One region of the Azospirillum sp. A26 genome, then DNA from elsewhere that is predicted to be linked to it. Evidence: riboswitches for the same ligand, from Rfam matches in the RefSeq annotation. Region 1 holds a riboswitch; each other region holds the start of a gene.
The links. Region 1 has a riboswitch for cobalamin ahead of ABNQ39_RS30875 (CbtB domain-containing protein). Riboswitches for the same ligand answer to the same signal wherever they lie in the genome.
Positions count from the first base shown of each region.

Region 2: another riboswitch for cobalamin. It lies ahead of ABNQ39_RS37050 (CbtB domain-containing protein); the one in region 1 lies ahead of ABNQ39_RS30875 (CbtB domain-containing protein).
Region 3: another riboswitch for cobalamin. It lies ahead of ABNQ39_RS33535 (CbtB domain-containing protein); the one in region 1 lies ahead of ABNQ39_RS30875 (CbtB domain-containing protein).
Region 4: another riboswitch for cobalamin. It lies ahead of ABNQ39_RS17080 (ABC transporter ATP-binding protein); the one in region 1 lies ahead of ABNQ39_RS30875 (CbtB domain-containing protein).

Region 1 covers NZ_CP170476.1:331-7,892, forward strand. The annotation lists partial or broken gene ABNQ39_RS30860 (cobaltochelatase subunit CobN) at 1-580, opposite strand, end outside; gene cobW (cobalamin biosynthesis protein CobW) at 680-1,741, opposite strand; gene ABNQ39_RS30870 (CbtA family protein) at 1,756-2,547, opposite strand; gene ABNQ39_RS30875 (CbtB domain-containing protein) at 2,558-2,749, opposite strand; cobalamin riboswitch at 2,795-3,025, opposite strand; gene ABNQ39_RS30880 (ABC transporter ATP-binding protein) at 3,344-4,111, shown strand; gene ABNQ39_RS30885 (ABC transporter ATP-binding protein) at 4,104-4,826, shown strand; gene ABNQ39_RS30890 (ABC transporter substrate-binding protein) at 4,990-6,198, shown strand; gene ABNQ39_RS30895 (branched-chain amino acid ABC transporter permease) at 6,326-7,213, shown strand; gene ABNQ39_RS30900 (branched-chain amino acid ABC transporter permease) at 7,217-7,562, shown strand, end outside.
Region 2 covers NZ_CP170478.1:227,963-235,524, reverse strand. The annotation lists gene ABNQ39_RS37060 (hypothetical protein) at 1-512, opposite strand, end outside; gene ABNQ39_RS37055 (CbtA family protein) at 623-1,369, opposite strand; gene ABNQ39_RS37050 (CbtB domain-containing protein) at 1,387-1,596, opposite strand; cobalamin riboswitch at 1,634-1,773, opposite strand; gene ABNQ39_RS37045 (histidine phosphatase family protein) at 1,807-2,418, shown strand; gene ABNQ39_RS37040 (TRAP transporter small permease subunit) at 2,863-3,402, shown strand; gene ABNQ39_RS37035 (TRAP transporter large permease) at 3,399-4,850, shown strand; gene ABNQ39_RS37030 (hypothetical protein) at 5,528-5,941, shown strand; gene ABNQ39_RS37025 (hypothetical protein) at 6,254-6,772, opposite strand; gene ABNQ39_RS37020 (short-chain fatty acyl-CoA regulator family protein) at 6,788-7,562, opposite strand, start outside.
Region 3 covers NZ_CP170476.1:573,742-581,303, forward strand. The annotation lists gene cobN (cobaltochelatase subunit CobN) at 1-146, opposite strand, end outside; gene cobW (cobalamin biosynthesis protein CobW) at 246-1,307, opposite strand; gene ABNQ39_RS33530 (CbtA family protein) at 1,322-2,113, opposite strand; gene ABNQ39_RS33535 (CbtB domain-containing protein) at 2,124-2,315, opposite strand; cobalamin riboswitch at 2,361-2,591, opposite strand; partial or broken gene ABNQ39_RS33540 (ABC transporter ATP-binding protein) at 2,910-3,676, shown strand; gene ABNQ39_RS33545 (ABC transporter ATP-binding protein) at 3,669-4,391, shown strand; gene ABNQ39_RS33550 (branched-chain amino acid ABC transporter permease) at 4,410-5,297, shown strand; gene ABNQ39_RS33555 (branched-chain amino acid ABC transporter permease) at 5,307-6,260, shown strand; gene ABNQ39_RS33560 (SDR family NAD(P)-dependent oxidoreductase) at 6,301-7,077, shown strand; gene ABNQ39_RS37280 (alcohol dehydrogenase catalytic domain-containing protein) at 7,074-7,562, shown strand, end outside; gene ABNQ39_RS33565 (zinc-binding dehydrogenase) at 7,472-7,562, shown strand, end outside.
Region 4 covers NZ_CP170473.1:578,534-586,095, reverse strand. The annotation lists gene ABNQ39_RS17100 (TonB-dependent receptor) at 1-618, opposite strand, end outside; gene ABNQ39_RS17095 ((2Fe-2S) ferredoxin domain-containing protein) at 764-1,597, opposite strand; gene ABNQ39_RS17090 (FecCD family ABC transporter permease) at 1,594-2,622, opposite strand; gene ABNQ39_RS17085 (ABC transporter substrate-binding protein) at 2,619-3,593, opposite strand; gene ABNQ39_RS17080 (ABC transporter ATP-binding protein) at 3,590-4,414, opposite strand; cobalamin riboswitch at 4,538-4,771, opposite strand; gene ABNQ39_RS17075 (DUF2946 family protein) at 5,037-5,462, shown strand; gene ABNQ39_RS17070 (TonB-dependent receptor) at 5,602-7,562, shown strand, end outside.

The DNA of each region.
Region 1 (7,562 bases):
TGGGGGCGGCTACGCGGGCGGCTGCGGGGCCGGTCCAGCCGTCATAGGCGCCGAAGCGCGGGACGGGGGCCGGGTCCTCATGGGGCAGCGGCGTTCCGGCCAGCGTCGTGGCGCAGGCCAGCAGATGGCCCATGTTGGCCGGGCCGCCCTCGGTGAAATAGCGCCACAGCCGGTCGGCGGTGGCCGGCGGAACGGTGCCGTAGGCGGTCAGGTTCGGGTCGGGCTGCGCCTCTCCCGACAGGACGGCGAGCGGGATGCCGCGCTCGCGGCAGAGGGCGGACAGGCGGTCGAGGCCGTAGCGCCAGTAACCGCTGCCGCCGAGCAGGCGCAGGACCACCAGCTTGGCCTTGGCGACCACAGTGTCGGCGTAGAGATCGACCGACAGCGGATGGCCGAGCCGGTTGAGGTTGGCGAGGCGGAGACCAGGCAGCCGCTCGCGGCCCGCCCGCCATGCGGCGGCGAGCGCGGTCAGGTCGCTGTCGGAAAAGGACAGCATGACGAGGTCGGCCGGCGTCTGCCCCAGATCTTCCGCCTGGGGGCCGGCGTCCAGTTCGTCCTGGCGGGCGGCAAGCAGGTGCATGGTCTGATGTCCAGGGGCGACCGCCCCCTCCCCCTCGAAAAACGGTGAAGGTCAAGGAGGGGGCGGTCGCCGCACTACTCTAACTCTTACCCGAAACTTTTACCCAACGACCGCCCGCGTCACCGCATCGCGGTCCAGCCCGGTCTCGCCGATCACCACCAGACGGCTGCGGCGCTCCTCGCCCGCCTTCCACAGCCGGTCGTAGTGGGTCTGGATGCGGGTGCCGACACCCTGGACCAGCAGGCGCATCGGCTTGCCGGGCACGTCGATGAAGCCCTTCAGGCGCAGAACGCCATGCAGGCCGGCGACCTTCTCCAGCGTCATCGCCAGGGCGGCCGGATCGGGCTGCGCCGGCAACTCCATCACGAAGCTGGTGAAGTCGTCGTGGTCGTGGCCCTCTTCACCGTCATGATGGCTGGGACGGTTGGCAAGATCGTCCTCCACCGCCGCACCGACACCGAGCAGAACCAGCGGATCGACCGCACCCTGGGAGGCACGGACCAGCTTGGCGTCGCGGCCGACCGTGTGGGCGAGGGCGCCGCGGATCAGCTCCTCGACACGGGCGAGGTCGCCGTCGGCCAGCAGATCGGTCTTGTTGACGACGATCAGGTCGGCGCAGAGCAGCTGGTCCTCGAACACCTCCTCGATCGGCGTTTCGTGGTCGACGGTGCCGGCGGCGTCGCGCTGGGCCTCCAGCGCGGCCGGATCGGGGGCGAAGCGGCCCTCCGCGGCGGCCGAGGCGTCCACCACGGCGATGACGCCGTCGACCGTGACCCGCGTCTTGATCGCCGGCCAGTTGAAAGCCTGGACCAGCGGCTTGGGCAAGGCGAGGCCGCTGGTCTCGATCACGATGTGCTCGGGCGGGTCCGGGCGGGCCAGCAGCTTCTCGATGGCCGGGACGAAGTCGTCGGCGACGGTGCAGCACAGGCAGCCGTTCGCCAGTTCGATCACGTCGTCTTCGGTGCAGGTCGGGTTGCCGCAGGCGCGCAGGATGTCGCCGTCGATGCCGACATCGCCGAACTCGTTGATGATCAGCGCCAGCCGGCGGCCGTCGGCCTTTTCCAGCAGGCCGCGGATCAGCGTGGTCTTTCCGGCGCCGAGGAAGCCGGTGATGACGGTCGCCGGAACCTTGCCGGCGGCCGTTTTCGCAAGAGCGGACATGGGATGGAGCCTCCTTAACGCGCGCCGGGCTGAACCCGCAGGGCCGGCTGCCGTTCGGCCGGTTCGACCACGCCGCTCATCAGCCAGCCGCAGACGGAGCCGAGGATCGCCCAGAACAGGGCGGCGGATCCGAGCGAGGCGGTGACGAAGCGGGCGGCCAGTTCCGGCGGAACGGCACCCTCGGCGCTTTCCGGATGGGGGGCGCCGATCAGATGGGGCAGCGCTGCGGCCAGAACGGCGACGGCGATGACCAGACGGTTGCGGGCGAAGGCGAGGGCGGCGATGCCGACGCCGGCACCGGCCGCGGCGGTCAGCCACCAAAGCTGACGCAGCTCCAGCTCGGCCCCGGCCATGCCCGGCAGCTCCGGGGCCAGACCGAAGGACGGGGCCAGCGAGACGGCGACGAAGCCGCCCATGCCCCAGACCAGCCCGCGGCGGGCATCGACCGGCCGGCCGGCCAGCAGGATCGCGGCCGCCAGCAGCAGCGCATAGGCGACACCGGCGATCAGGTTGGCGGCGATGGTCAGGCCGATGCGCTGCATCGCCTCGTCCAGGGTGACCGGCACGCCTTCGCCGATCTCGCGCACGGGGCCATGCTGGTGGCCTTCGGCGTGGCTGGCGGCCGGAGCCCCAGCCGGAGCGGCAGTCGTAGGCGCGGCGGTTGCGGGAGGCGGGGTCACCACCTCGTATTTCTCGGCTTCGAGGATCAGCGGGACGGTCGTCGCCTGCTGAACGACGGAAGCGGCCGTGCCGGAGAGCACGCCCGCGACCAGAGCGGCTGTGAACAGCCGCCGGATCAGATCCATGACCCGCTGCTTAGTGGCAGGGGAACGCGAAGGAATGACGGGCGTCGTGCGCCGCATCGTGGATCTGCTGCGGCTGGGCGAAGCCGACGCCGTACAGCAGGAAGCTGCCGAGCAGGATCGCGGCAAAGGCGGCGACCGCAGTCTGGGCGGCGCTGCGGGTCGCGGAACTGGCGGCAGCGGCGTTCATCGAACGGGCATTCATAGAAAACATCCTTGTTCTCCCGCCACACCCGGCGGGGTTGGAAAAGGTCGGTCAAGTCCGCCGGCAGGTTTCCTGGCTCGCGGGTCGCTGCATCGCCGTCCGCCTTCCCGGCCGCGGAGGGCCAGTGGCATGATGGACGGGATGCTCGCCGCTTACAGTTGCGGGGGCAGCCGCGGCATTGGCGCTTCCGGGGATCCCGGAAAGCTCCGCACCGCATTCCCTATTATCCCCGCCGCCCGTCAGGACGGGCAGGGCACCGTTGGACAGCCACCATCGCAGTGCCGCGCCCGTTTGGCAAGCCCACAATAAGGCGTCTGCCACACGGACGATCTTGCATGCAGACACTTTGGATGCTGTCATGTTTTGTAGACAGAGTGTCCAGGGATCCGACACTTTCCGACGCAAGGGTGTCGGCCAGGGGGAGGACGCCGCAGCGAAACCCGCGGAGAAACAATGGGTCAGGCGGCCCGGCCGAAGCGACCCCGCATGTGGCATGCTTCGTGCGTACAACAATCGGTGAAACGTCCCGCCGCACGGCGGCCGCCGGGCATATGCCCGGGACATAAGGACGAACGGGAGGAGAATTCGCGACCGATGAACGCCGCACCGAACGACGACATCATCCTGGAAGCGCGTGGTCTGACGAAGGAGTTCAAGGGGTTCGTGGCGGTGAAGGAGGTGAACCTGCAAGTGAAGCGGGGCACCATCCACGCGCTGATCGGCCCGAACGGCGCCGGCAAGAGCACGGTGTTCAACCTGCTGACCAAATTCCTGACACCGACGCGCGGCCAGATCCTCTACAAGGGCCGTGACATCACCCGCACCAAGCCGGCCGACATCGCGCTGATGGGGCTGGTCCGCTCCTTCCAGATCTCGGCCGTCTTCCCGCATCTCAGCGTGCTGGAGAATGTCCGCGTCGCGCTGCAACGGCCGCTCGGCACCAGCTTCCATTTCTGGAAGTCCGAATCGTCGCTCCACGACCTGCACGGCCGGGCGCTGGAGCTGATCGAGGCGGTCAACCTCACCCCTTGGGCCGGCCATCTGGCGGCCGAGCTGCCCTATGGCCGCAAGCGCGCGCTGGAGATCGCCACCACCCTGGCGCTCGACCCGGAGGTGATGCTGCTCGACGAGCCGCTGGCCGGCATGGGCCATGAGGACATCGAGGGCACCGCAGCACTCATCAAGCGCGTCGCCGCCGACCGCACCGTGCTGATGGTGGAACACAATCTGTCGGTCGTCGCCCATCTGTCGGACACGATCACCGTGCTCCGCCGCGGCGAGATCCTGGCGGAAGGGCCCTACGAGGTCGTCTCGAAGAACCCTCAGGTGATGGAAGCATATATGGGGACCGGACATGCCTGACGGGATGCAGACGAAGACTGCCATGCTGGAGATCGCCGACCTGCACGGCTTCTACGGCGAGAGCCATGTGCTGCACGGCGTCAGCCTGGAGGTGCGCCACGGCGAGGTGGTGACGCTGCTGGGCCGCAACGGCGCCGGCAAGACCTCGACCATGCGCGCCATCATGGGCATCATGGGCAAGCGCACCGGCTCGATCCGCTTCCAGGGCACCGAGCTGATCGGCATGGCGCAGCACAAGATCCCCCGCCTCGGCATCGGCTATGTGCCGGAGGAGCGCGGCATCTTCTCCAGCCTCAGCGTGGACGAGAACCTGACGTTGCCGCCGGTGGTCAAGGAGGGCGGGATGACGGTCCCGCAGATCCACGAGCTGTTCCCCAACCTGAAGGGCCGCGGCTCGACCCAGGGCACGCGGCTGTCGGGCGGCGAGCAGCAGATGCTGGCCATCGCCCGCATCCTGCGCACCGGCGCCACGCTGATCCTGCTGGACGAGCCGACCGAGGGGTTGGCTCCCGTCATCATCGAGCAGATCGGCGTGGCGGTGCGGGCGCTCAAGGCACGCGGCTTCACCATCGTGCTGGTGGAGCAGAATTTCCGCTTCGCCGCCACCATCGCCGACCGCCATTACGTGATGGAGGAAGGCCATGTGGTCGACATGATCCCCAACGACCAGCTCCACGCCAACATGGACAAGCTGCACACCTATCTCGGCGTGTAGGCGCTCCAGCCCCCGATATCGCCGGCGCGAATGCCGTCCCGACCCCATCGAAGGGCAGGGCGGCGAACCGCCGGATCCGTGCCCGATTGCCTGCTTCAGGCACGGCAGAGGGACCCACGATGGGACCCGGCCGCCAATAAAACCAAGAGGGAGAGACCTTCCGATGCGCACGCTTCTTCTCGCCGGCACCGCCCTGCTGACGCTCGCCGGGACTGTAGTTCCGGCTTCCGCCCAGGTGTCGGACAACGTCATCCGCATCGGCGTGCTGAACGACCGTTCCGGCATCTACGCCGATCTGGCCGGCGAAGGCTCCGCCATCGCCGCGCGGATGGCGGCGGAGGAGTTCGGCAACAAGGTCGCCGGCGCGCCCGTCGAGATCGTCGTCGCCGACCACCAGAACAAGGCCGACATCGCCGCGTCGAAGGCGCGCGAGTGGGTCGACACCGGTGGCGTCGACGTCATCGCCGACGTGCCGAACTCCGCCGCCGCCCTGGCGGTGCAGGGCATCACCAAGGACAAGAAGCGCATCTTCCTGATGTCCGGTCCGGGCGCCACCGCGCTCAGCGGTGCGCAGTGCAGCCCCTACGGCTTCCAGTGGACCTACGACAACTACGCCATGGCCGCCGGCACCGGCCGCGCGCTCTATGAGCAGGGCAAGAAGAAGTGGTTCTTCGTGACCGCCGACTACGCCTTCGGCCAGTCGCTGGAGGAGGAGACCACCAAGATGGTGAAGTCGCTCGGCGGCACCATCTCCGGCTCGGTTCGCCATCCGCTCGGCACGTCGGACTTCTCGTCCTTCCTGTTGCAGGCGCAAGGCTCGGGCGCCGACGTCATCGGTCTGGCGAATGCCGGCGGCGACACCGTCAACGCGGTCAAGCAGGCCGCGGAGTTCGGCATCACCCAGTCGGGCCAGAGCCTGGCCGGCCTCTTGATGTTCATCACCGATGTGCATGCGCTGGGCCTGCAATCGGCGCAGGGGCTGATGCTGACCACCGGCTTCTATTGGGACAACGACGACCAGACCCGCGAGTGGTCGAAAAAGTTCGAGGCTAAGGCCGGCAAGAAGCCGACCATGGTGCAGGCCGGCGTCTATTCGGCGGTGAAGCATTACCTGAAGGCGGTCGAGGCGGCGAAGACCGATGACGCCGACAAGGTGTCCGCCAAGATGCGCGAACTGCCGGTCGAGGACATGTTCGCCAAGAAAGGCAAGATCGCCGCCAACGGCCGCATGTTCCACGACATGTATCTGGCCCAGGTGAAGACCCCGGCCGAATCGAAGGGGGCCTGGGACTATTACAAGATCGTCAAGACCATCCCGGCCGACACCGCCTTCATGGATCCCAAGCAAAGCGGCTGCCCGCTGGTGAAGTGAGGGGCGGTTAAGTGATGCGTTAGGCCATCCTCCGGCCCCGCTCATTGGGTGGGGCCGGAGGACGGCAATCGGCGACTACCAAAGCCAAAACAAAAAACAACCACCACGAGCCGGGAGAGACGCGGAGATGTTCAGCCTGCTGGGTGTTCCGCCCCAAGTGTTGTTCGGGCAGCTTCTGCTCGGACTGATCAATGGTTCCTTCTATGCGCTGCTCAGCCTGGGGCTGGCGGTGATCTTCGGCATGCTGAACGTCATCAACTTCGCCCATGGCGCGCTCTACATGGTCGGCGCCTTCGTGGCGTGGCTGCTGCTGACCTATGCCGGGATCGGCTATTGGGGGGCGCTTATCGTCGCGCCGCTGGTGGTCGGGCTGCTCGGCATCGCGCTGGAAAAGTCGATGCTGTCGCGGCTCTACAAGCTCGACCATCTCTATGGCCTGTTGCTGACCTTCGGTCTGGCGCTGATCCTGGAAGGGGCGTTCCGCCACCAGTACGGCGTGTCGGGCCAGCCCTATCCGATCCCCGACGCGCTGAAGGGCGGGCAGAATCTGGGCTTCATGTTCCTGCCCAACTACCGTGCCTGGGTCGTCGTCGCCTCCCTCACCGTCTGCTTCGGCACCTGGTTCGCCATCGAGCGCACCAAGCTGGGGGCCTATCTGCGGGCGGCGACGGAGAATCCGACGCTGGTGCAGGCCTTCGGCATCAACGTGCCGGTGATGGTGTCGTTGACCTACGGCTTCGGCGTGGCACTGGCCGGGCTGGCCGGCGTGCTGGCGGCCCCCATCTATCAGGTGTCGCCCCTGATGGGCACCAATCTGATCATCATCGTCTTCGCCGTGGTGGTGATCGGCGGCATGGGCTCGATCCTCGGCGCCATCGTCACCGGGCTGGGTCTGGGGCTGCTGGAAGGGCTGACCAAGGTCTTCTACCCGGAGGCCTCCAACATCGTCGTGTTCGTCGTGATGGCGATCGTTCTTCTCATCAAGCCCGCGGGCCTCTTCGGACGGGAGCGCTGAACCATGAGCGTCGCCAGCAATTCCACCCACGTCGCCCTGCGCGGCCCGGCCCGCGGTGCCGGAACGGCGGTGATCGCCGCCGTCCTGCTGCTGATCGCCGTCGCTGCACCCTTCGTGCTCTATCCCGTCTTCCTGATGAAGGTGCTGTGCTTCGCGCTGTTCGCCTGCGCCTTCAACCTGCTGATCGGCTTCGCCGGCCTGCTCAGCTTCGGCCATGCCGCCTTCTTCGGCGGGGCGGCCTACATCGCCGCCCACACGGTGAAGGTCTGGGGCTGGGCGCCGGAGTTCGGGCTGATCGCCGCCACCGCGGTCGCCGGTCTGATGGGGCTGGTCTTCGGCCTGATCGCCA
Region 2 (7,562 bases), on a different replicon from region 1:
TCCTTCGCCAGCATCGCCATGGCCACCCGGTTCAGCAGTTGGCTGGCCTCTTCCGGACCATGTCCTTGAACACCTTCGCGATCACGCAGATGCAGAAGCAGAGCCATGGTCCCGGACAAATAGGCATGGCTGCATTCGTTGAAGGGACTGTCCTCGTCGGCAAGGCTATCTGGGACCATCCCCCACAGGCAGGCCATGCGCTGGATGTCGACGAAGTTGCGCAGCCGGATCAGGGTTTCGTCACGCCGGGATTGGCGATCTGCCACACGGAGGACCGCTTCCCGGTATTCGGCGACCACGGCCAGCTGGTCATGAGTCAGACCCGGAATGGGAAGGCCGTCCGCGGCCACGACGCTCGACCGGTGAGCGATCGCCCGCCCCGGCATGGCCGCGACCAGCAGAACACCGATAAGGCACGGCACCATCGCCTTCAACACCGGGAAGCGGTGCCCGCGATCTCCAGCCGGCTTTGTCCGGAGGCGGCAACGGAAACGCTGAATGGGCGTTTGCAAGGACTTCGCTCCTGTGTGCCGGAGTTTCCGGAAACACCTGGCGGCCGGAAAGCAAGAGGCCGGCATTTAGCCGGCCTCTCGTGATCATCGATCCGTCTTCTGAAACGTGGTCAGGCGGACCGGACCCGCAAGGCAGCGGCCCCACCGGTCCGGCCGACGAGCACCCGCTCGGCCAGGGCACCGAAAGCGAGGCCGATCACCGTCCACATCAGGAATTGGATGCCAAGCGAGGCGACGCGGAACTTCCACAGAAGAAGGGCGGGGAATTCCGACGGCACCTCGTTGATGTCCGGCAGCAGCGCGCTGACGACGGCGACGATGGCGACGAAGGCCACGGCGGCCAGGATGCCACCGTTCCAACCGCCCAGACGCACGGCCAGTGACCGCTGGAACGTCACAGCGAATGCGAGCGCCGCGATGGAGAAGACCATCATGAAGAAATACAGCCCGGTGCGGTAGCCGATGGTTTCCGGAACACCGACCGCCGGCGGGTTGGCGGGGTATTTCAGATCCGGGACGAGATAGATCGCCACGAACGCGGCAGCCGCCAGCAGGGCGGCGAGCGCACGCGGGCTCAGGCTGCCGATCCGGCCATAGGCGAAGGCGAACACCAGGGCGAACAGCCCGCCGATTCCAACCCCGTAGACCACGACTCCGGTCAGCAGGCCGATGGAGGCCTGGACCTCACGGCTGACCAGCTCGGGTTCGGCCGGTTCGCCGGCCTTCTGGGCCGCCTGTTCTTCAAGGGCGATCGCCTGCTCGACCATCGGTTCACCGAACACCCGGGCGAAGCCGAAGGCCAGCAATCCCGCGAGGATGCCGACCAGCATACCGCGCAGCAGCAAAGATCCGATCATGAGTCCAGCTCCGGCGTTCAGTGGCAGGGGAAGCCGAGGAGATGGCGGCCGTCATGCACGAACTCATGGACGTAGGAGCCGGAGAACAGAGCCATGGCCCCTTCCTCGACGCCGATGAAGTACAGCATCAGCAGGAACATGACCCCGCCGAAGATCGCCCAGGGGGCCAGTTCGCGCACGGGAATGGCAATCGGTTCATGGACTGGACGGGTGACGGACTGGCTCATGCCACAATCTCCTAGGGAAGTGTGCGTCCCGTTGAGGGTCTGTTCGGGGCGAGGAGCAGGTCTGACTTCCAATCCAACGGGCCAAGGCCGGGACCGGTCACAGCGGCGCAACCGTGCCGGACTTTCACCGGCTTCCACTCTTCGCATTTCACTGGCACCCTTACGCCCGCCCGTCCCAGGCGTCAATCCCGACCTCCCGCCGGATCGTCCATGACCGTTCGCCTCCTCCTGATCACCCATGCCGCGACGAGCGCGGTGCGTACGGCATCCTTCCCGCTCGACGAGCCTCTCGACACCATGGGGCTGGCAGACACCCAGGCTGCCGCAGCAACGCCTTTGCGGGTCGACCGATGCTGGAGCGGGCCGGAGCAGCGCACCCGGCAAACCGCAACTGCGCTCGGTCTCGACGCCGCCGTGAACCCGGAGCTGGCGGACTGGGACTGCGGCCGCTGGGCCGGCGCCACCCTGGCGGACCTGCACGCCCGGGAGGCCGAAGCGGTCGGCGCCTGGCTATCGTCGCCGGACGCCGCCCCCCATGGTGGCGAATCGCTGAACGACCTGCTGTCGCGCATCGGCCGCTGGCTGGACCAGCTGACGCCGGCCCCGCGGGTTGCGCGATCCACCCGCATCGTCGCCGTCACCCATCCGACGGTGGCCCGCGCGGCCGTCGTGCAGGCCTTGTGCGGTACCGCCGCATCCTTCTGGCGAATCGACATCGGGCCGCTGTCCCGCATCGAACTCGTCGGACAGCCGGGACGTTGGGGATTGCGCACGATCAGCCGCGCCGGCCGATGGGAGGAGGAAGCATCGGACGGGTCCTGACCGCCGGCAGCGTTGCTCAGCGGAGGGATCCAGCGCTTTACCCGGCACTGCACGGAAGCGATCCGTCGGCTTCGCACATTTGGGATCGTCTATTTCAGCTGAAAGCCACAGTGTAAACATTAACAATGCTTGCGTTTTATAAGTTGCATTATCCCTAGACAGCCGCTGATTCTATAATTTTAGGTTGAATTATCGTTTGGTACGATTGTTTCCTCACCAAGTAATTATGATGCGTCTCTGAAGGCATTGTGGATTGTACGTAGCTCCAACGTATGGGGTTATTCTTCCTGCACGTTTGGTATATCCACTAGCAAGATCCGTATACCGAATCGCTGACACCTTTTGCCTTCGGAACCAGTCGTTTCACGAGTGGATGCGGATGTTCGTGCCCTTTGGAGCCAACAAAACGGGAGACACCTCTCTCCCGAACGATGGGGGGATACGGTGAGACGCCTTCTCGCTTTAAGTCGAGACATAGACTGGATCAACGAACGGTTGGGTCATATCGCCAACTGGACCGTATTTGCCGCCTGCATGATCAGTGCTGGCAATGCCATTGTGCGATATACGTTCAATTATAGTTCAAATGCTTGGCTTGAAATCCAGTGGTACCTGTTCGGCGCCATGTTTATGCTCGGCGCTTCCTACACACTGAAGGTAAACGGCCATGTCCGGGTCGATCTGGTCTATGGCCACGTCAGCTCGAGAACCAAGCTCTGGATCGATGTGTTCGGCACCATCCTTTTCCTTTTGCCGATGACGATCATCATCGGCTGGCTGTCCTGGTCGATGTTCTTCTCGTCGCTGGTTTCGATGGAATATTCCAGCAATGCCGGCGGGCTGATCCGTTGGCCGATCAAGTTCTTCCTTCCCTTCGGCTTTCTGATGCTGACCGCCCAGGGATTGTCCGAGCTGATCAAACGGATCGCGGCCTTGCGCGGCGACGCGGACCTCGTCCAATCCTATGAGAGGCCCGTGCAATGATCCCCATGGACATGATGGCCCCGCTGATGTTCGGCGGGCTGGTGGTCTTCCTGCTGTTCGGCTATCCAGTCGCTTTCTCCCTCGGTGCGGTCGGCCTGTTCTTCGGCTTCATCGGTATCGAGCAGGGATTCTTCCAGACTTCGCTGCTACAGGCCCTTCCGGAACGGGTCTACGGCATCATGGGCAACGACCTGCTGCTGGCCATCCCCTTCTTCACCTTCATGGGAGCGATCCTGGAGCGCTGCGGACTGGCCGAGGATCTGCTCGACAGCATGGGGCAACTGTTCGGACCGATCCGCGGCGGCCTCGCCTATGCCGTAATTCTGGTCGGCGCCGTTCTCGGCGCGATCACCGGGACCGTCGCCGCGTCGGTGATCGCCATGGGCATGATCTCGCTGCCGATCATGATCCGGTACGGTTACAACATGCGGCTGGCCACCGGCGTCATCGCGGCGTCGGGAACGATCACCCAGCTCATCCCGCCGTCCCTGGTGCTGGTCGTGCTGGGTGACCAGCTCGGCAAGTCGGTCGGCGACATGTATGCCGGCGCGATCGGCCCGTCGATCGTCCAGGTCCTGCTGTTCTGCGCCTACATCGCCGTGCTCAGCATCGTGCGGCCGAACGACATGCCGGCCCTGCCGCCGGAATTCCGCACCCTGCGCGGCTGGCCCCTGATCTGGAAGTGCCTGTGGGGGATGGTTCCCTCGCTCGTGCTGATCTTTCTCGTGCTCGGCACCATCCTGATGGGGCTCGCCACGCCGACGGAAGGCGGTGCGATGGGGGCGGTCGGCGCCATGGTCCTGGCGGCGATGCACCGGCGCCTGAGCTGGCAACTGCTGTGGCAGGGGATGTCCACCACCATGGTGATCTCGACCATGGTCGTGTTCATCCTGGTTGGATCGACGGTGTTCGGCCTTGTCTTCCGCGGCGTGAACGGCGACCTGTGGATCGAGCATCTGCTGACCGGGCTGCCCGGCGGCGCCGTCGGTTTCCTGATATTTGTCAATATCTTCGTGTTCGTCTTGGCGTTCTTCCTAGACTTCTTCGAGATCGCCTTCATCATCATTCCGCTTCTGGCGCCGGTGGCTCAGAAGCTGGGCATCGATCTGGTGTGGTTCGGCGTGCTGCTCGGCGTGAACATGCAGACCTCCTTCATGCACCCGCCCTTTGGCTTCGCCCTATTCTATCTGCGTGGGATCGCCCCGCCGGAGGTGAAGAGTCGCGATATCTATTGGGGTGCCATACCCTGGGTCGGCTTGCAGCTCATCATGGTGGGAATCGTGATCGCCTTCCCCTCGCTGGTGACGAGCTTCCTGGATGCCGAACCCGACATCGATCTCGACACGATCAAGATCGAGATTCCGCTGAGCGAGGACAATGCTCTTCCGCCATTCCCGGATCAGGAAAGCAGTCCGAACGATGATTTGATGAAGCAACTCCAGAAATGAATCGCCACGGCTGCCAGCATGGCAGCCGTGTTTTTTCTACTCGGGAGAACCTCATGCATCAGGGTGGAATGCACCAAGCGGGAGACAGTGGAGGGGCCGACCCACAGGCACTTGAGCCTCTCCACACACTTGTCCCAGCGATCATCGATCAAGGCGGCTTGGTTCGCCAGGACGCACCCTATTGGTTGGTTCTTGAGGCCGCCCGATTGGCTCTTATCGAACCTGTCGGTTTAACCGGTCGCTGGCAGCTGTCGAATGCAGGAGTGGAGATGTACACAAGGCCACCTCAAGAGAGGTCATAGCCTTCGTTGACACCCATCCCAATCACACAGTCTTCCCAGTCATATCGGATGCGCGTCAGGGAGATATGGTATGGATAGGCCTGAGCTAAAGCTATTACCTGAACATGTTCGCGCTGCACGAGCTCTCCTTGATTTCAGCCAGAAGGAGATGGCTAAGCGCGGAAAATTTGCCAAGAGAACAATCATAGACTTCGAGCGAGGATTGGCAAACACACGCCCAGCCACCAAGAAGAAAATATACGATTTTCTCGTTGGCGCGGGAATTGAGTGCATCAGCGATGGCCAATATCGGGGAACGGGGGGGATTGGCGTGCGTATCATTCATAAATTGAAGCCATAATTTTCGTGCCGTTCGATCCGCAATAGGATCCGCCCTTGATTTTATGGCAGATGCTCAAGGACGCTTGCCAGCCACAGCTGGCGAGCCCATCTGACAGACAAGACCACTGTCTGGCGCCGCGCCACAACCAAGTCGAGTACGATGGCGCTCAGGTTGCTGGATCCAATGCAACTCCAAAACAGCGTTGTTGCGCCACACCGGGCAACCCGATCGCGCCCATCTTCTGGGTGGATAGCGTCTTTTCTCGATGGTCGGCGCGATCCGGGGACATTCTTCTGCACCGATCTGTCGGAGCACCACGCATCATCCTGGAATTGTTCAACCGCAACTGGGAAATGAATACAGCTATGAAGAGAATCTGGCTGATCTCGGCATTAAAACCCCGCGACAGTAAGGCGATGCAGCGGTGGTCCGAACCGCCTTTACGTGGTTGGGTCTTTACTCATTGATTACGCTGTAAGTCCATCAGAATGCCGGCCGCGTCGCCCCGACGCGCCATCTGGTGTCCGAAAACAGCGCTCTTATTCGCCCACGCTTCGGCATGGTTGCACCAGCACCTGCGGTTCGAACAGACCGTCATGTCGCCCGCTGAAAGCGACGTGCTCAGAACACCGCCACCTCCTCCGACGGCCCGTCGACGTTGCTTCCTACGGGCAGCCCTTCCCTAATATCCATACCATTGCTGGACTTGTGAACCGGCTCCTAGCGAGACGACAATCCGAATTGCGCAAAGTCCATGACCACGTTCATGTAGCTACCTTTCAGGGCTGAACGATCCTGCCGGCTTCGTCGGTTCGCCGCCAATCGTCGATGATCGAGGCATCGCCCGCCAACCTCGCGACCGTATCCACCGCGTAGGTGCTGAGGGTGATCCTCTGCCCTCGCGTTATGGTCGCCGAACCCGACCGAGGCAGGCGCCCGTCCTTGGTCCAGCGCAGCCGTTCCCGGGCGGTGATGCCCAGCATTTCTTCGATCTGGCGGCAAGAGAATGGGCGCGTCGCGATTCGTTCGATCGCACCGTCGAGGTCGTCAAGAGCCGCCTGGGCAATCGCCACGGCCTCAGGCTTCGGTGCGAGCGTCAAGGAATGTGCCTGGGCCGGCCCTTCCAACGGTCCAAGCCGCTTCAGCACAGAACGGATCCGGCGGCGCAACTCCCGTTCCCGAGTCTTCAGGCCGAAGCATTCCTCCAGGCAGCGTTTATGGGACACGGCCACCGTGCGCCCGCATGGGCGGATGTCCAGAAAGCGGCTTGTCCAGATGCCGGTGCCATCGGCGAGCATGCTGCGGGTCCTCGATCAGGCCGGAAGGCGGGCGACCGGATAAGGTTCGAACCGGCTGAGACTTTCGTCAACCGCCACGGTGCGCCCAATCGGCGGAAAGGCGCGTTGCGGGCAGGCCGGACGTTCGCAAACCTTGCAGCCGGCTCCGATCGGCGTGGCGGCGTCCGGGTCGCCCAACGCCAGCCCGCGGGAATAGACCAACCGGCCGGCGTGCTGGATGTCGCAGCCGAGCCCGACCGCGAAGGCCTTCGCCGGCGCGCCGAAGCCGCTGCGGCCATGGGCCACCGTACGGGCGATCCACAGGTAGGCCCGCCCGTCCGGCATTCGCGCCAGCTGCGTCAGCACGCGGCCGGGTGCGGAGAAAGCTTCGTAGACGTTCCACAGCGGGCAGGTTCCGCCGACGCGGGAGAAATGGAAGCTGGTGGCGGACTGGCGCTTCGACATGTTGCCGGCCCGGTCGACGCGGACGAAGAAGAAGGGCACGCCGGGCGCGCCCGGCCGCTGTAGCGTGCTCAGCCGATGGCAGACGGTCTCGAAACCGGTGCCGAAGCGCTGACCCAGCAGATCGATGTCGTAGGCCAGAGCCTCCGCGGTTTCCAGGAAGGCACCATAGGGCATGACCAACGCCCCGGCATAATAGTTGGCGAGACCGATGCGGGCGAGCGAGCGGGCCTGTGGGCCGGAAAAGCGACCTTCCTCCACCAGCCGATGCAGGAGGTCCGGTTCCTGATGGAAGGCGAGTTGGGTCGCCATCTGGAAGGCGCGGCGTCCGGGCTCCAGCGACCGGGCG
Region 3 (7,562 bases), 570 kb from region 1:
TCGCGGCCCGCCCGCCATGCGGCGGCGAGCGCGGTCAGGTCGCTGTCGGAAAAGGACAGCATGACGAGGTCGGCCGGCGTCTGCCCCAAATCTTCCGCCTGGGGGCCGGCGTCCAGTTCGTCCTGGCGGGCGGCAAGCAGGTGCATGGTCTGATGTCCAGGGGCGACCGCCCCCTCCCCCTCGAAAAACGGTGAAGGTCAAGGAGGGGGCGGTCGCCGCACTACTCTAACTCTTACCCGAAACTTTTACCCAACGACCGCCCGCGTCACCGCATCGCGGTCCAGCCCGGTCTCGCCGATCACCACCAGACGGCTGCGGCGCTCCTCGCCCGCCTTCCACAGCCGGTCGTAGTGGGTCTGGATGCGGGTGCCGACACCCTGGACCAGCAGGCGCATCGGCTTGCCGGGCACGTCGATGAAGCCCTTCAGGCGCAGAACGCCATGCAGGCCGGCGACCTTCTCCAGCGTCATCGCCAGGGCGGCCGGATCGGGCTGCGCCGGCAACTCCATCACGAAGCTGGTGAAGTCGTCGTGGTCGTGGCCCTCTTCACCGTCATGATGGCTGGGACGGTTGGCAAGATCGTCCTCCACCGCCGCACCGACACCGAGCAGAACCAGCGGATCGACCGCACCCTGGGAGGCACGGACCAGCTTGGCGTCGCGGCCGACCGTGTGGGCGAGGGCGCCGCGGATCAGCTCCTCGACACGGGCGAGGTCGCCGTCGGCCAGCAGATCGGTCTTGTTGACGACGATCAGGTCGGCGCAGAGCAGCTGGTCCTCGAACACCTCCTCGATCGGCGTTTCGTGGTCGACGGTGCCGGCGGCGTCGCGCTGGGCCTCCAGCGCGGCCGGATCGGGGGCGAAGCGGCCCTCCGCGGCGGCCGAGGCGTCCACCACGGCGATGACGCCGTCGACCGTGACCCGCGTCTTGATCGCCGGCCAGTTGAAAGCCTGGACCAGCGGCTTGGGCAAGGCGAGGCCGCTGGTCTCGATCACGATGTGCTCGGGCGGGTCCGGGCGGGCCAGCAGCTTCTCGATGGCCGGGACGAAGTCGTCGGCGACGGTGCAGCACAGGCAGCCGTTCGCCAGTTCGATCACGTCGTCTTCGGTGCAGGTCGGGTTGCCGCAGGCGCGCAGGATGTCGCCGTCGATGCCGACATCGCCGAACTCGTTGATGATCAGCGCCAGCCGGCGGCCGTCGGCCTTTTCCAGCAGGCCGCGGATCAGCGTGGTCTTTCCGGCGCCGAGGAAGCCGGTGATGACGGTCGCCGGAACCTTGCCGGCGGCCGTTTTCGCAAGAGCGGACATGGGATGGAGCCTCCTTAACGCGCGCCGGGCTGAACCCGCAGGGCCGGCTGCCGTTCGGCCGGTTCGACCACGCCGCTCATCAGCCAGCCGCAGACGGAGCCGAGGATCGCCCAGAACAGGGCGGCGGATCCGAGCGAGGCGGTGACGAAGCGGGCGGCCAGTTCCGGCGGAACGGCACCCTCGGCGCTTTCCGGATGGGGGGCGCCGATCAGATGGGGCAGCGCTGCGGCCAGAACGGCGACGGCGATGACCAGACGGTTGCGGGCGAAGGCGAGGGTGGCGATGCCGACGCCGGCACCGGCCGCGGCGGTCAGCCACCAAAGCTGACGCAGCTCCAGCTCGGCCCCGGCCATGCCCGGCAGCTCCGGGGCCAGACCGAAGGACGGGGCCAGCGAGACGGCGACGAAGCCGCCCATGCCCCAGACCAGCCCGCGGCGGGCATCGACCGGCCGGCCGGCCAGCAGGATCGCGGCCGCCAGCAGCAGCGCATAGGCGACACCGGCGATCAGGTTGGTGGCGATGGTCAGGCCGATGCGCTGCATCGCCTCGTCCAGGGTGACCGGCACGCCTTCGCCGATCTCGCGCACGGGGCCATGCTGGTGGCCTTCGGCGTGGCTGGCGGCCGGAGCCCCAGCCGGAGCGGCAGTCGTAGGCGCGGCGGTTGCGGGAGGCGGGGTCACCACCTCGTATTTCTCGGCTTCGAGGATCAGCGGGACGGTCGTCGCCTGCTGAACGACGGAAGCGGCCGTGCCGGAGAGCACGCCCGCGACCAGAGCGGCTGTGAACAGCCGCCGGATCAAATCCATGACCCGCTGCTTAGTGGCAGGGGAACGCGAAGGAATGACGGGCGTCGTGCGCCGCATCGTGGATTTGCTGCGGCTGGGCGAAGCCGACGCCGTACAGCAGGAAGCTGCCGAGCAGGATCGCGGCAAAGGCGGCGACCGCAGTCTGGGCGGCGCTGCGGGTCGCGGAACTGGCGGCAGCGGCGTTCATCGAACGGGCATTCATAGAAAACATCCTTGTTCTCCCGCCACACCCGGCGGGGTTGGAAAAGGTCGGTCAAGTCCGCCGGCAGGTTTCCTGGCTTGCGGGTCGCTGCATCGCCGTCCGCCTTCCCGGCCGCGGAGGGCCAGTGGCATGATGGACGGGATGCTCGCCGCTTACAGTTGCGGGGGCAGCCGCGGCATTGGCGCTTCCGGGGATCCCGGAAAGCTCCGCACCGCATTCCCTATTATCCCCGCCGCCCGTCAGGACGGGCAGGGCACCGTTGGACAGCCACCATCGCAGTGCCGCGCCCGTTTGGCAAGCCCACAATAAGGCGTCTGCCACACGGACGATCTTGCATGCAGACACTTTGGATGCTGTCATGTTTTGTAGACAGAGTGTCCAGGGATCCGACACTTTCCGACGCAAGGGTGTCGGCCAGGGGGAGGACGCCGCAGCGAAACCCGCGGAGAAACAATGGGTCAGGCGGCCCGGCCGAAGCGACCCCGCATGTGGCATGCTTCGTGCGTACAACAATCGGTGAAACGTCCCGCCGCACGGCGGCCGCCGGGCATATGCCCGGGACATAAGGACGAACGGGAGGAGAATTCGCGACCGATGAACGCCGCACCGAACGACGACATCATCCTGGAAGCGCGTGGTCTGACGAAGGAGTTCAAGGGCTTCGTGGCGGTTCGGGATGTGAACCTTCAGGTTCGCCGCGGCACCATCCACGCGCTGATCGGCCCGAACGGCGCCGGCAAGAGCACAGTGTTCAACCTGCTGACCAAGTTCCTCACCCCACCCGCGGCCGAATCCTCTACAAGGGCCGCGACATCACCCGCACCAAGCCGGCCGACATCGCGCTGATGGGGCTGGTCCGCTCCTTCCAGATCTCCGCCGTCTTCCCGCACCTCAGCGTGCTGGAGAATGTCCGCGTCGCGCTCCAGCGGCCGCTCGGCACCAGCTTCCATTTCTGGAAGTCCGAATCGTCGCTCCACGACCTGCACGACCGGGCTTTGGAGCTGATCGAGGCGGTCAACCTCACCCCCTGGGCCGGCCATCTGGCGGCCGAGCTGCCCTATGGCCGCAAGCGCGCGCTGGAGATCGCCACCACCCTGGCGCTCGACCCGGAGGTGATGCTGCTCGACGAACCGCTGGCCGGCATGGGCCATGAGGACATCGAGGGCACCGCCGCCCTGATCAAGCGCGTCGCCGCCGACCGTACCGTGCTGATGGTGGAGCACAACCTGTCGGTCGTCGCCCACCTGTCGGACACCATCACCGTGCTCCGCCGCGGCGAGATCCTGGCGGAGGGGCCGTACGAGGTCGTCTCGAAGAACCCGCAGGTGATGGAAGCATATATGGGGACCGGACATGCCTGACGGGATGAACACCAAGACGGCCATGCTGGAGATCGCCGACCTGCACGGCTTCTACAGCGAAAGCCATGTGCTGCACGGCGTCAGCCTGGAGGTGCGGCAGGGCGAGGTGGTGACGCTGCTGGGCCGCAACGGCGCCGGCAAGACCTCGACCATGCGCGCCATCATGGGCATCATGGGCAAGCGCACCGGCTCGATCCGCTTCCAGGGCAGCGAGTTGATCGGCATGGCGCAGCACAAAATCCCGCGCCTCGGCATCGGCTATGTGCCGGAGGAGCGCGGCATCTTCTCAAGCCTCAGCGTGGACGAGAACCTGACGCTGCCGCCGGTGGTCAGGGAGGGCGGGATGACGGTCCCGCAAATCCATGAGCTGTTCCCCAACCTGAAGGGCCGCGGCTCGACGCAGGGCACGCGGCTGTCGGGCGGCGAGCAGCAGATGCTGGCCATTGCCCGCATCCTGCGCACCGGTGCCACGTTGATCCTGCTGGACGAGCCGACCGAAGGGCTGGCTCCGGTCATCATCGAGCAGATCGGCGTCGCGGTGCGCGCCCTGAAACAGCGCGGCTTCACCATCGTGCTGGTGGAGCAGAATTTCCGCTTCGCCACCACCATCGCCGACCGCCATTACGTGATGGAGGAAGGCCATGTGGTCGACATGATCCCCAACGACCAGCTCCACGCCAACATGGACAAGCTGCACACCTATCTCGGCGTGTGAGCGGGAGAGGACAGTCCGATGTCGCACCTGTTCGGCATTCCGCCGCAAGCCCTGTTCGGCCAGCTTCTGCTCGGCCTGATCAACGGCTCCTTCTATGCGCTGCTCAGCCTGGGGCTGGCGGTGATCTTCGGGATGCTCAATGTCGTCAACATGGCGCATGGCGCCTTGTACATGGTCGGCGCCTTCGTGGCGTGGCTGCTGCTGACCTACCTCGGCATCGGCTATTGGGGGGCGCTGGTGCTGGCGCCGCTGGCGGTCGGGGCGGTCGGGCTGGTGCTGGAGCGCACCATGCTGCGCCGGCTCTACAAGGTCGACCACCTCTATGGCCTGCTGCTGACCTTCGGGCTGGCGCTGATCTTCGAGGGCGCCTTCCGCCACCAGTATGGCGTGTCGGGGCAGCCTTACCCGATCCCCGACCTGCTGAAGGGCGGCACCAACCTCGGCTTCATGTATCTGCCGACCTACCGCGGCTGGGTGGTGGCGGCGTCGCTGCTGGTGTGCCTGGGCACCTGGTTCGCCATCGAGCGGACCAAGCTGGGCGCCTATCTGCGGGCGGCGACGGAGAACCCGACGCTGGTGCAGGCCTTCGGCATCAACGTTCCGGTGATGGTGTCGCTGACCTACGGTTTCGGCGTGGCGCTGGCCGGTCTGGCAGGCGTGCTGGCGGCGCCGATCTATCAGGTGTCGCCGCTGATGGGGTCGAACCTGATCATCGTGGTGTTCGCGGTGGTGGTGATCGGCGGCATGGGCTCGATCCTCGGCGCCATCGTCACCGGGCTGGGTCTGGGGCTGCTGGAGGGGCTGGCCAAGGTCTTCTACCCGGAGGCCTCCAACATCGTGGTGTTCGTGATCATGGCCGTGGTGCTGATGGTGAAGCCGGCCGGTCTGTTCGGACGGGAGAGATAAGCCATGACCATGCAAACCCAGGCACTGCCGCGGGCGGGTATCGGGACGGCGTCGCGCCGGGCGTTGCTGATCGGCGGCGGCCTGCTGCTGGCCCTGGCGGCACCCTTCCTGCTGTATCCCGTGTTTCTCATGAAGGTGCTGTGCTTCGCGCTGTTCGCCTGCGCCTTCAACCTGCTGATCGGCTTCGCCGGGCTGATGAGCTTCGGCCATGCCGCCTTCTTCGGCTCGGCGGCCTATGTCACGGCGCATGCCGCCAAGGTCTGGGCGTTGCCGCCGGAACTGGCGATGCTGGCGGGCGTGCTCGTCGCGGCCGGTCTGGGTCTGGTCTTCGGCCTGATCGCCATCCGCCGCCAGGGCATCTATTTCGCCATGATCACGCTGGCGCTGAGCCAGATGGTGTTCTTCCTGGCGTTGCAACTGCCCTTCACCCATGGCGAGGACGGCATCCAGGGCGTGCCGCGCGGCACCCTGTTCGGACTGTTCGACCTCAACCAGCCGCTGACCATGTACTACACCGTGCTGGCGATCTTCGTCGCCGGCTTCGCCCTGATCTGGCGCACCGTGCACTCGCCCTTCGGCCAGGTGCTGAAGGCGATCCGCGAGAACGAGCCGCGCGCGGTGTCGCTCGGCTACCGCACCGACCGCTACAAGCTGGTGGCCTTCGTGCTGTCGGCCTCGCTGGCAGGGCTTGCCGGCGGGACCAAGGCTTTGGTGTTCCAGCTCGCCAGCCTGACCGACGTGACGTGGCAGATGTCGGGCGCGGTGGTGCTGATGACGCTCTTGGGCGGCATGGGCACTTTGTTCGGTCCGGTGGTGGGGGCCGGGCTGGTGGTGACCTTGGAAAGCTACCTCGCCGCGACCAGCCTGCCGGTGCCGGTGGTGATCGGCTGCATCTTCGTCGTCTGCGTGCTGGTCTTCCGCCGCGGCATCATCGGCGAGCTGCTGGCCCGCCTGCCGAAGTGACGCCGGGCCATCTCAAACCCTCTTCAACGGGATATCGATCATGACGGAATGGGCGGTCGTCACCGGCGGCAACCGGAACATCGGCGCGGGTATCGCCCGCCGGCTGACCGAGGACGGCTTTCAGGTGATCGTGGCGTCGCGCACCCCGCCGGAGCATGATTTCCATGCCGGCCATGTGCCGCTGGACCTTGCCGACCCGGACGCCTCGGCGGCGGCGCTGGCTGAAGCGGTCGGCGACCGGCCGGTGACGCGCTTCGTCCATAACGCGGCCATCGCCCCGCTGGCGCCGGGAGCCGAACTGTCGGTCGCCGAACTTGCGCGGGTCTATGCCGTCAATGTCGGGGCGTTCGTCGCGCTGACGCAGGTGCTGCTGCCGTCGATGCGCCGCCAGGGGGTCGGGCGCATCGTCGCCATCGGCAGCCGTGCCGCGCTGGGCAAGGAGGGGCGCACCGCCTATGCCGCCAGCAAGGCGGCGCTGTCCGGTCTGGTCCGCACCTGGGCGCTGGAACTGGGAAGCGACGGCATCACCGTCAATGTGGTGGCGCCCGGACCGGTGCGGACGTCGCTGTTCGATGCCGCCAATCCGCCCGGCCATCCGATGACCGAGAAGCTGATGCACGGCGTGCCGGTCGGCTTCATCGGCACGCCGGACGACATCGCCCATGCGGTGTCCTTCTTCACCAGCGACGCCGCGCGCTTCGTGACGGGACAGGTGCTGTTCGTCTGCGGCGGCACCTCCATCGCCTTCAAGGAGCCTGACGGCCGCCCGCCGGTGATTCACCGGCACGCCGCGACCTTCCCGGGGACGGGCCGGTGACCGGATTTGCCGGTTTCACTTCTGGCGGTTCCGCGGCCGATCCGCCGGGCGGCCGGATGGCGGCCGTCGAGATCGAACAGCCCGGCGGGCCGGAGGTGCTGCGCCTGACGGAACGGCCGATCCCCGTGCCGGCCGATGGCGAGGTTCTGATCCGGGTGGTCGCCGCCGGACTGAACCGGGGCGACCTGCTGCAAAGGCAGGGGCTCTATCCGCCGCCGCCCGGTGCCTCCGACCTGCCGGGTCTGGAGGTGTCGGGGCTGGTGGCGGCCTGCGGCGGCGGGGTGGAGGGATTTGTGCCGGGCGACCGCGTCTGCGCGCTGGTGGCCGGCGGTGGCTATGCCGGGTTCTGCGCCGCCCCGGCGGCGCAATGCCTTCCGGTTCCCGACGGGCTGGATTGGCGACGGCTGCGGCGCTGCCCGAGGCGCTCTGCACGGTCTGGACCAATCTGGTCGAGCGGGGAGCCCTGCGCTCCGGCGACGGCGTGC
Region 4 (7,562 bases), on a different replicon from region 1:
GATGGCGACTGTCGCCTCGTTGCGGACATCGGGGGTCGGGCGCTTGGGCACCACATTGACCACGCCACCGATGGCGCCCTCGCCATAGAGGACGGAGGCCGGGCCGCGCAGCACCTCGATGCGTTCGGCCGACCAGGCGTCGAACGGGAAGGTGACGGTGCCCGACCCGACATAGAGCCGCGTCCCGTCATAAAGCTGCATCACCGAGCCATGGCCGGCGAAGCCGCGCGTCGCCAGCGACGATCCGCCGTTGCCGGGAGTCGCCAGCGAGGTGAAGCCGGTGGCGTTCTGGGTGACGGCCTCCGTCACGCTGGTCTGGCCGCGGTCGCGGATGGTCCGGCCGTCGATCACCTCGACGCTGGCCGGGGTTTCCAGCGGGGTCAGGCCGAGGCGGCTGCCGCCGGTGTTCGGCCGGTCGAGCGCCAACCCGGCGGCAGCGGCGTCCGTTGCCCGGCCGGTGACGGTGACCGGGTCCAGGGTGACCGGCGGCTCGGATTCGGCCGCTCCGGCCGCCGCGGGGCCGAAGGATGCGGCGACCAGAAGCAGCGTCGCCAGCGAACCGGAGCGCCAGCGATTGTGCCGGTCGGAAATGATGTGGGCTGAATGGGCAGGAAACATGGACAATCCCCCAGGATGGAAAAGGACGAGAGAGGGCATTCTGCGAAGTCGGTGCTTCGCGGCTGACGGGAGTGCGGAGTGCTGGGTGGAGGCGCCGGTCGGCTGAGGTGCAAAAACCGGGCGGCCGGAGATCAGGGAGGCCGGATCACCCCATGGGGTCGTCCTCCGCCCGCTCCGCCGGACGGTTGCGATGCAGGATGTCGGCGGTTTCAGGTGTGTCAGACAGCAGGTGGCCGGTGACGATGCGGTCGATCTTCGCGGGCGTCAGGTCGCCGTACCAGACGGCGTCGGGCTGGACGACCAGCAGCGGTCCGCGGTTGCAGGGGTAAAGGCAGCTCGTCCGCGCGCACATCGCCCGGCGCGGACCGGCGTTCAGGGCGCGGTGCCCTTTCATCGCCGCGCGCAGATGCTGGTACAGCGGCTCGGCACCGCGATGCAGGCAGCGGGCGCCGACACAGACAAAGACCTGCCGGCCATGTTCGGGGATCGCCGACCAGCCGGGCTTGCCGAGGCTGGGCTGGGTTCCGCGGACATCCTTCGCAAGGGCATCCGCCGGCCCGCCGGCATTGGAGTTGAGGGCGATGCGGTCGAGGGCGGCGGGCAGGTCGAGCGCGCTTTCAACCGGCGGCGCCAGCCGGACGGCCATCGCGGTGCCGGCCATCGCCGTGCCGGTCGTCGTGGCCCAATGGCTGGGCGCGCCCGGCAGCCACGCCGACAGGCTGGGGTCGGACGGAACCATGGCGGGAATGACCACAGCCTCGGCCACGCCGTCCCGCTCCAGATCCGCAAGCACGCCGAGCAATGCGGGGCCGGACAGGTCGGCATAGGCGGTTGCGACCGTAACGGTTTCGCCGCGCGCCGCCTGCCGGGCGGCCAGAGCCGATGCGAGCGCCTTCAGGTTCTGCCCATGGTCGAAGGAGGCGCGCCCGTACAAGACGATGGCGCGCCTGGATGGCGGGTTCGCCGGGGTCTCCGTCATAGCGTGCCTCTCCGCCGCATCAGCCACAGGAAGAAGGTGCCGCCGACCAGTGCCGTGACGATGCCGACCGGAATCTCGCGCGGGGCGAACAGGGACCGGGCAGCGACGTCCACCCACAGCAGAAGCAGCGCCCCGCCCAGCGCGGCCACCGGCAGCAATGCCCGCAAATGTCCGCCGACCAGCATCCGCGCGATGTGGGGCACCACAAGCCCGACGAAGCCAATGCCGCCGCAGGCCGACACCAGAGCCCCGGTCATCAGGGCGGTGACGAGGAAAAGCTCCAGCCGCAGGCGGCCCGGATCGGTGCCGAGCGAGCGGGCCGCGTCGTCGCCCAGCGCCAGCGTGTTGACGGTTTCCGCCCGCAGCCACAGCCACAGCAGACCGCCGACGACCAGACCCGCCGGAATGGGCAGCACGCTCCAGCGCGCGGTGCCGAAGCCGCCCATCATCCAGAACAGCGCGGCGTCGGCGCCGCGATCCGTCGCCAGGACGATCAGGACATTGGTGACGGCGTGCAGGATGAAGGCGACCGCGACACCGGTCAGCACCAGCCTTTCACCGGTCACCACGCCGTCGCGCCCGCGCGCCGCGGCGAAGACGACCAGCATCGCCGCGAGCGCACCGAGGAAGGCGGCGACCGGCAAACCCAGCATTCCGGCGACCGCACCGGCGTAGAGCAGAACGGTCACCGCCCCCACCGAGGCTCCGGCCGACACGCCGAACAGATAGGGGTCGGCCAGCGGGTTACGCGTCAGCACCTGAAGCACGGCTCCCACCGCCGCCAGTCCGGCCCCGGCCAGCGCGCTCAGCAGAACGCGCGGCACCCGCAATTCCCAGACGATGTTGCGCTCGGCCCGGCTGGCGTCGGCGGGCGGGGCCAGCGCCGGCCACAACTCGTGCAGGACGACCGCCCAGACCTTCGGGATGGGGACGCGGGCGGCGCCGAAGCCGACGGCAGCCACCACGGACAGGGCCAGCACGGCGGCCAGGAGCAGGGACAGGCCCAGCAGGCGGGAGCGGTTCATGGTGTGAATCGCTCCGGGTGCAGGGTCCGCGCCATCCGCTCCAGCGCCTCGACATTGCGGGTGGAGGGTGTCTGCTCGGCATAGGTCAGCACGATGAACTGCCGTTTGCGCACGGCCTCGACGTCGGCCAGTTGCGGTGCCGAGGTCAGATGGCGGATGGCGTCCTCGGCCGGGATCCGGTGGGCGCTGACGATGATCCATTGTGGATCGCGCCGCACCATCTCCTCCCAGCTCACCCGGACATAGCTGTCGGGGATGTCATCGAAGATGTTGCGCCCGCCGGCCAGCTCCATCAGCAGGCTGGTCATTCCTTCGCGCCCCACCGACAAGGGGGCCGCGTCGGTGTGGCACTGGTCGCAATACATCACGCGCGGCCGGTCGGCGACGGCACCGACACGCTCGGTGACGGCAGCGACCCGGCGGCGGAAATCGGTGACCATGGCCTCGGCACGCTCCGTCACGCCGAAGACGGCGCCCAGCGCCAGCAGATCGGCATAGAGCGTATCCATGCCGATCGGCTCGCGCGGGCCGATGCGGATGCAGCTTTCCCGCAGCGTGTAGGTCGCCACGCCCATCTCGGCCAGCCGGGCCGGGGTGAAGCCGCGCGCCTCGTTGAAGCCATAGCTCCAGCCGGCGAACAGGAAGTCTGGATTGACCGACAGCACCGCCTCCAGCGTCGGCGCGCGGTCGGGCAGCCGGGGCAGCGCCGCGACCACGCCCGGCGCGGCGACCAGCCGGTGCTCCACCCCCTCGATGCCGGAAACGGCGACCAGCCGGTCGGCGAGGCCGAGGTCCAGCATGGTCTGGGTCATGTTGGTGTCGTGGACTATCGGCCGCTTCGGCGCCGCGGCGAAGCGGGCGGTCTGGAAGCAGTTGGCGACCTCGACCGGATAGGATTGGGCAAGGGCGGCGCCGGCTTGCAGGGCGAGGGCCAGGGCAAAAGGCGGAACGCCCCGGAGAATGCGTCTCATCGTGGTGACTCCGTCAGGGGCGACAGGTCGATGCGCAGCCGGCCGTCCTGGGGGCGGCGGTCCACCGTCGCGGCGACGCGGTAGACGGCGGTCAGCCGGTCGGGGGTCAGCGCCTCCTCCGGCGCGGCATCGGCCTGGAGCCGTCCGTCGGCCAGCAGCAGGATGCGGTCGCACCAGCGGGCCGCCAACTCGATGTCGTGCAGCGTCGCCACCACGGTGATGCCGAGCGCGCGCACGAGGTCGAGCACGGCGAAACGGTGGTGGATGTCCAAATGGTTGGTCGGTTCGTCGAGCAGCAGGATACGTGGACGCTGGGCCAGGGCGCGGGCGATCATCACCCGCTGGCGCTCGCCGCCCGACAGCTGTTCGACCGCACGCCCGGCCAGCCCGGACAGTTCCAGCCGGTCCAGCGCGTCCTCGACGATGGCGCTGTCCTCCGCCCCGGCCCCGGCGAAAGGGGAGCGGCGGTGGACGAGCCGCCCCATGCCGACCACGTCGCGCACGGTGAAGCCGAGTGCGGCGGTGGAATCCTGGGCCTGGAGCGCCAGCCGGCGGGCCAGTTCGACCGGCCGCAGGGCGCGCGGATCGTCGCCGTCGATGACGGCCCGGCCGGCGGACGGGGTTTGCAGGCCGGCGAGGCAGCGCAGCAGCGTGGTCTTGCCCGAGCCGTTGGGCCCGAGAATGCCGAGGATTTCTCCGCCGGGAACCGAAAAGCCGATGTCCGACAGGACCATGCGGTCGGCCAGCCGGCAGCTCAACCGTTCCACCGTGATGGCGGGGGGAGGGACCGGTTCCTCTGTGGGGAAGGGTGCTGACGCCATCCGTGCTTCCTGTCTTTGCGGACGGGGAGGCATGGCGGACGTCTTGCGGAGCATGCGACGCGACCGGAGCGGAGTCCGGGCACACGCATGGCAAGCGTTCCACCGGGACACCCCGCCCGAGGACGTTTCGTTGTGGTGCTGGCAGGTCTCCTGGCTTGCGGGTCGTCGCCGTTCCGTCGGGCCTTCCCAGCGCCGATGGGCGCCAGTGGCTTGAAATGACGGTACGGCTCACCGCTCACAGTTGCGGGGGCAGCCCCGGCCTCACCGCATTCCCCTTTGCAGGGTCGGCGGCTCACCGGGTTCCCTCTTAGCTTCCGGCGGCGAACCACCGGAAGAACCAGAACCGGGACCATTCATGAGCGACGCGGCGCCCCCGGTCAAGCTTTGCGAACGAACGAAAGCATCGGAGAGTCCATATTCAAAATGTTATGTTATAACGTTACATATCGTGCCATCCTGCGGTCTGCAAGGAGAAGTTCGCCGTCAGAACCGGGCATCGAAGCCGGGCGTCGGATCTGGGCCCTGCGGGAAAATGCCGCTGATCCCGAGTGCGGCACTTCGGTTAATGTCCCGCACCCAATGCGTGCGATTGCACGCAAAATGGATCGATGCACGGATCGGCATGACCGCGACCCAGGACAGACTGCGACCCACGCGACGGGCCGGCCTTGCGGCCGGTGCGATTGCGCTGCTGTTGCAGGTCGTCGCCTGGGCCTGGATGCCCGCCGTCATCGCATCCGCCACTGCGGCCGAGAGCAGCCGGATCGTCATCTGCACGCCGGACGGGTTCAAGACCGTGGTAATGGACGACCACGGAATGGCAGGCGATCCGGCAGGCGACGAGAGCGATTTGGGCCAAGGCGATCTGCTGATGTCCGGCGGTTCCTGTCCGCTCTGTCCGCTGATCGGCGGACTGGCGCTGCCGCCGCCGGATTTGCGGATGACGCGCGCGTCGGTCGGGCGCCACAGCCCGGAAGTCTTGCCCGGCGACGTGATCGCCGCCGGCTGGTTCCTTTCCACCCTCCAGGCCCGCGCGCCACCGGTCTGAGGCCGGAGTTGCGGGATCGCCGTGCGGGATGTCCCTCGCGGCGATCCACCCTTGCCGACCTTCCCTGTTTGCAGCCTTGCACATTCTTCGCGCCGATGGCGTGGGGCCGTGTTCGGCTGGCCTCAGATCGAGATATCTCATGATGTTGCGTTTCGCCGCGGCCGGCGCCCTGCGCGCTGCCCTGCTGTCCGGTGCTGCCCTCACCGCACTGTTCCCCGTCGCTGTCTCCGCCCAGACCGTTACGCCGCTTGCCCAATCGCTTCCGGCGATTTCCGTGATCGCAGGCCCGGACGATGCCCTGGCCGCCGGCACCACCCTGGGCGGGGATGGGCTGGCCGCCCGTCGGCCCGCCACTGGCGATGTCGCGGCCCTGCTGCGCGGCCTGCCAGGCGTCAGCCTCTACGGCAATGGCGGCGTGTCGAGCCTGCCGGCGCTGAACGGGCTGGGTGCCGACCGCGTCAATGTGCTGGTCGACGGTGCGCCCATTGCCCCCGCCTGCCCCAACCAGATGAACCCGGCGCTGTCCACCATCACGCCGACGCGCCTGTCCAAGATCGAGGTCCTGGCCGGGATCACGCCGGTCAGCGCCGGCGGCGACAGCATCGCCGGCACCATCGCCGCCGAAAGCGCGCCTCCGGTCTTCGCTCCGGCGGGCGAGGCGGTGCACAGCGAGGGCAAGCTGTCGGCCTCCTACCGGTCCAACGGCCGCGGCGTGACGGGGGCCGCCGAGGCGTCCGTCGCCACCGACAGCCTCAGCCTGGGCTACAGCGGATCCTGGAGCCGGGCCGGGAACTACAAGGCCGGCAACGGCCAGACCGTCCGCTCGACCCTCTACAACATGCAGGACAATGCGGTGACGTTCGGGGCGCGCCGCGACGGGCATCAGGTTACGCTGCAGGGCGGCATCCAGACCATGCCCTACCAGGGCTTTCCCACCCAGCGCATGGATCTGACCGACAACCGCACCGTCTTCCTGAACGGCCGGTACGAAGGGGCCTTCGACTGGGGAACGCTCGACGCCCGCGCCAACTGGCGGCGGACGCGGCACACCATGAATTTCCTGGAGGACAAGGGTGGCAGCGCCGGCGGCGGCATGCCGATGGACACGCTGACCACCGACGCCGGCTATTCGCTCAAGGCGACGCTGCCGCTGTCGGCACGCGACACCCTGCGCGTCGGCACCGAGTTGCGTCATACCCATCTCGACGATTGGTGGGACCCGGTGGCCGGCAGCAGCATGATGAGTCCGCTGACCTACTGGAACGTCAAGGACGGCACCCGCAACCGCCTCGGCACCTTCGCCGAGTGGGAGGCCGCCTGGTCGCCGGCCTGGACGACGCTGCTCGGCGTGCGCAACGACGTGGTGTGGATGGACACCGGCGCGGTGCAGCCCTATTCCTGGCAGAACAGCCTCGGCATGGGCATGGGGGGCATGATGCCGATGGCCAACCCCGATGCGGCCGACGCGCGCGCCTTCAACGCCCGCGGCCGTGGCCGCACCGACGTCAATTTCGACGCGACGGCCCTGGTCCGCTACACCCCCTCCGACACCAGCGCAATCGAAGCCGGCTATGCCCGCAAGACCCGCTCGCCGAACCTTTACGAGCGCTACGCCTGGGGCACCGGCGGGATGTCGAGCAGCATGAACGGCTGGTTCGGCGACGCCAACGGCTATGTCGGCAACCCCGACCTCAAGCCGGAGGTCGCCAACACCGTCAGCACCACCCTGTCACTGCACGATGCCGCCCGCAAATCCTGGGAGGTCAAGCTGACCCCCTATTACACCTATGTGCAGGATTTCATCGACGTCGAGCGGATCGGCACGCTGAGCAACGGCTTCGTCAAGCTGCGCTTCGCCAACCATGACGCCATCCTGGTCGGCGCCAACCTGTCGGCGGCGGCCGGGCTGTACGAGGATGACAGGATCGGCTCCTTCCGCCTGTCCGGCGTGGTCGGCTGGGTGCATGGCCGCAACCTCGACACCGGCGACGCGCTCTATCACATCATGCCGCTGAACGCCCTGCTGACGATGGAGCACCGGCTGGGCGGCTGGAACAGCGCTGTCGAGTTGCAGGCGACCGCCCGCAAGGACCGGGTGGA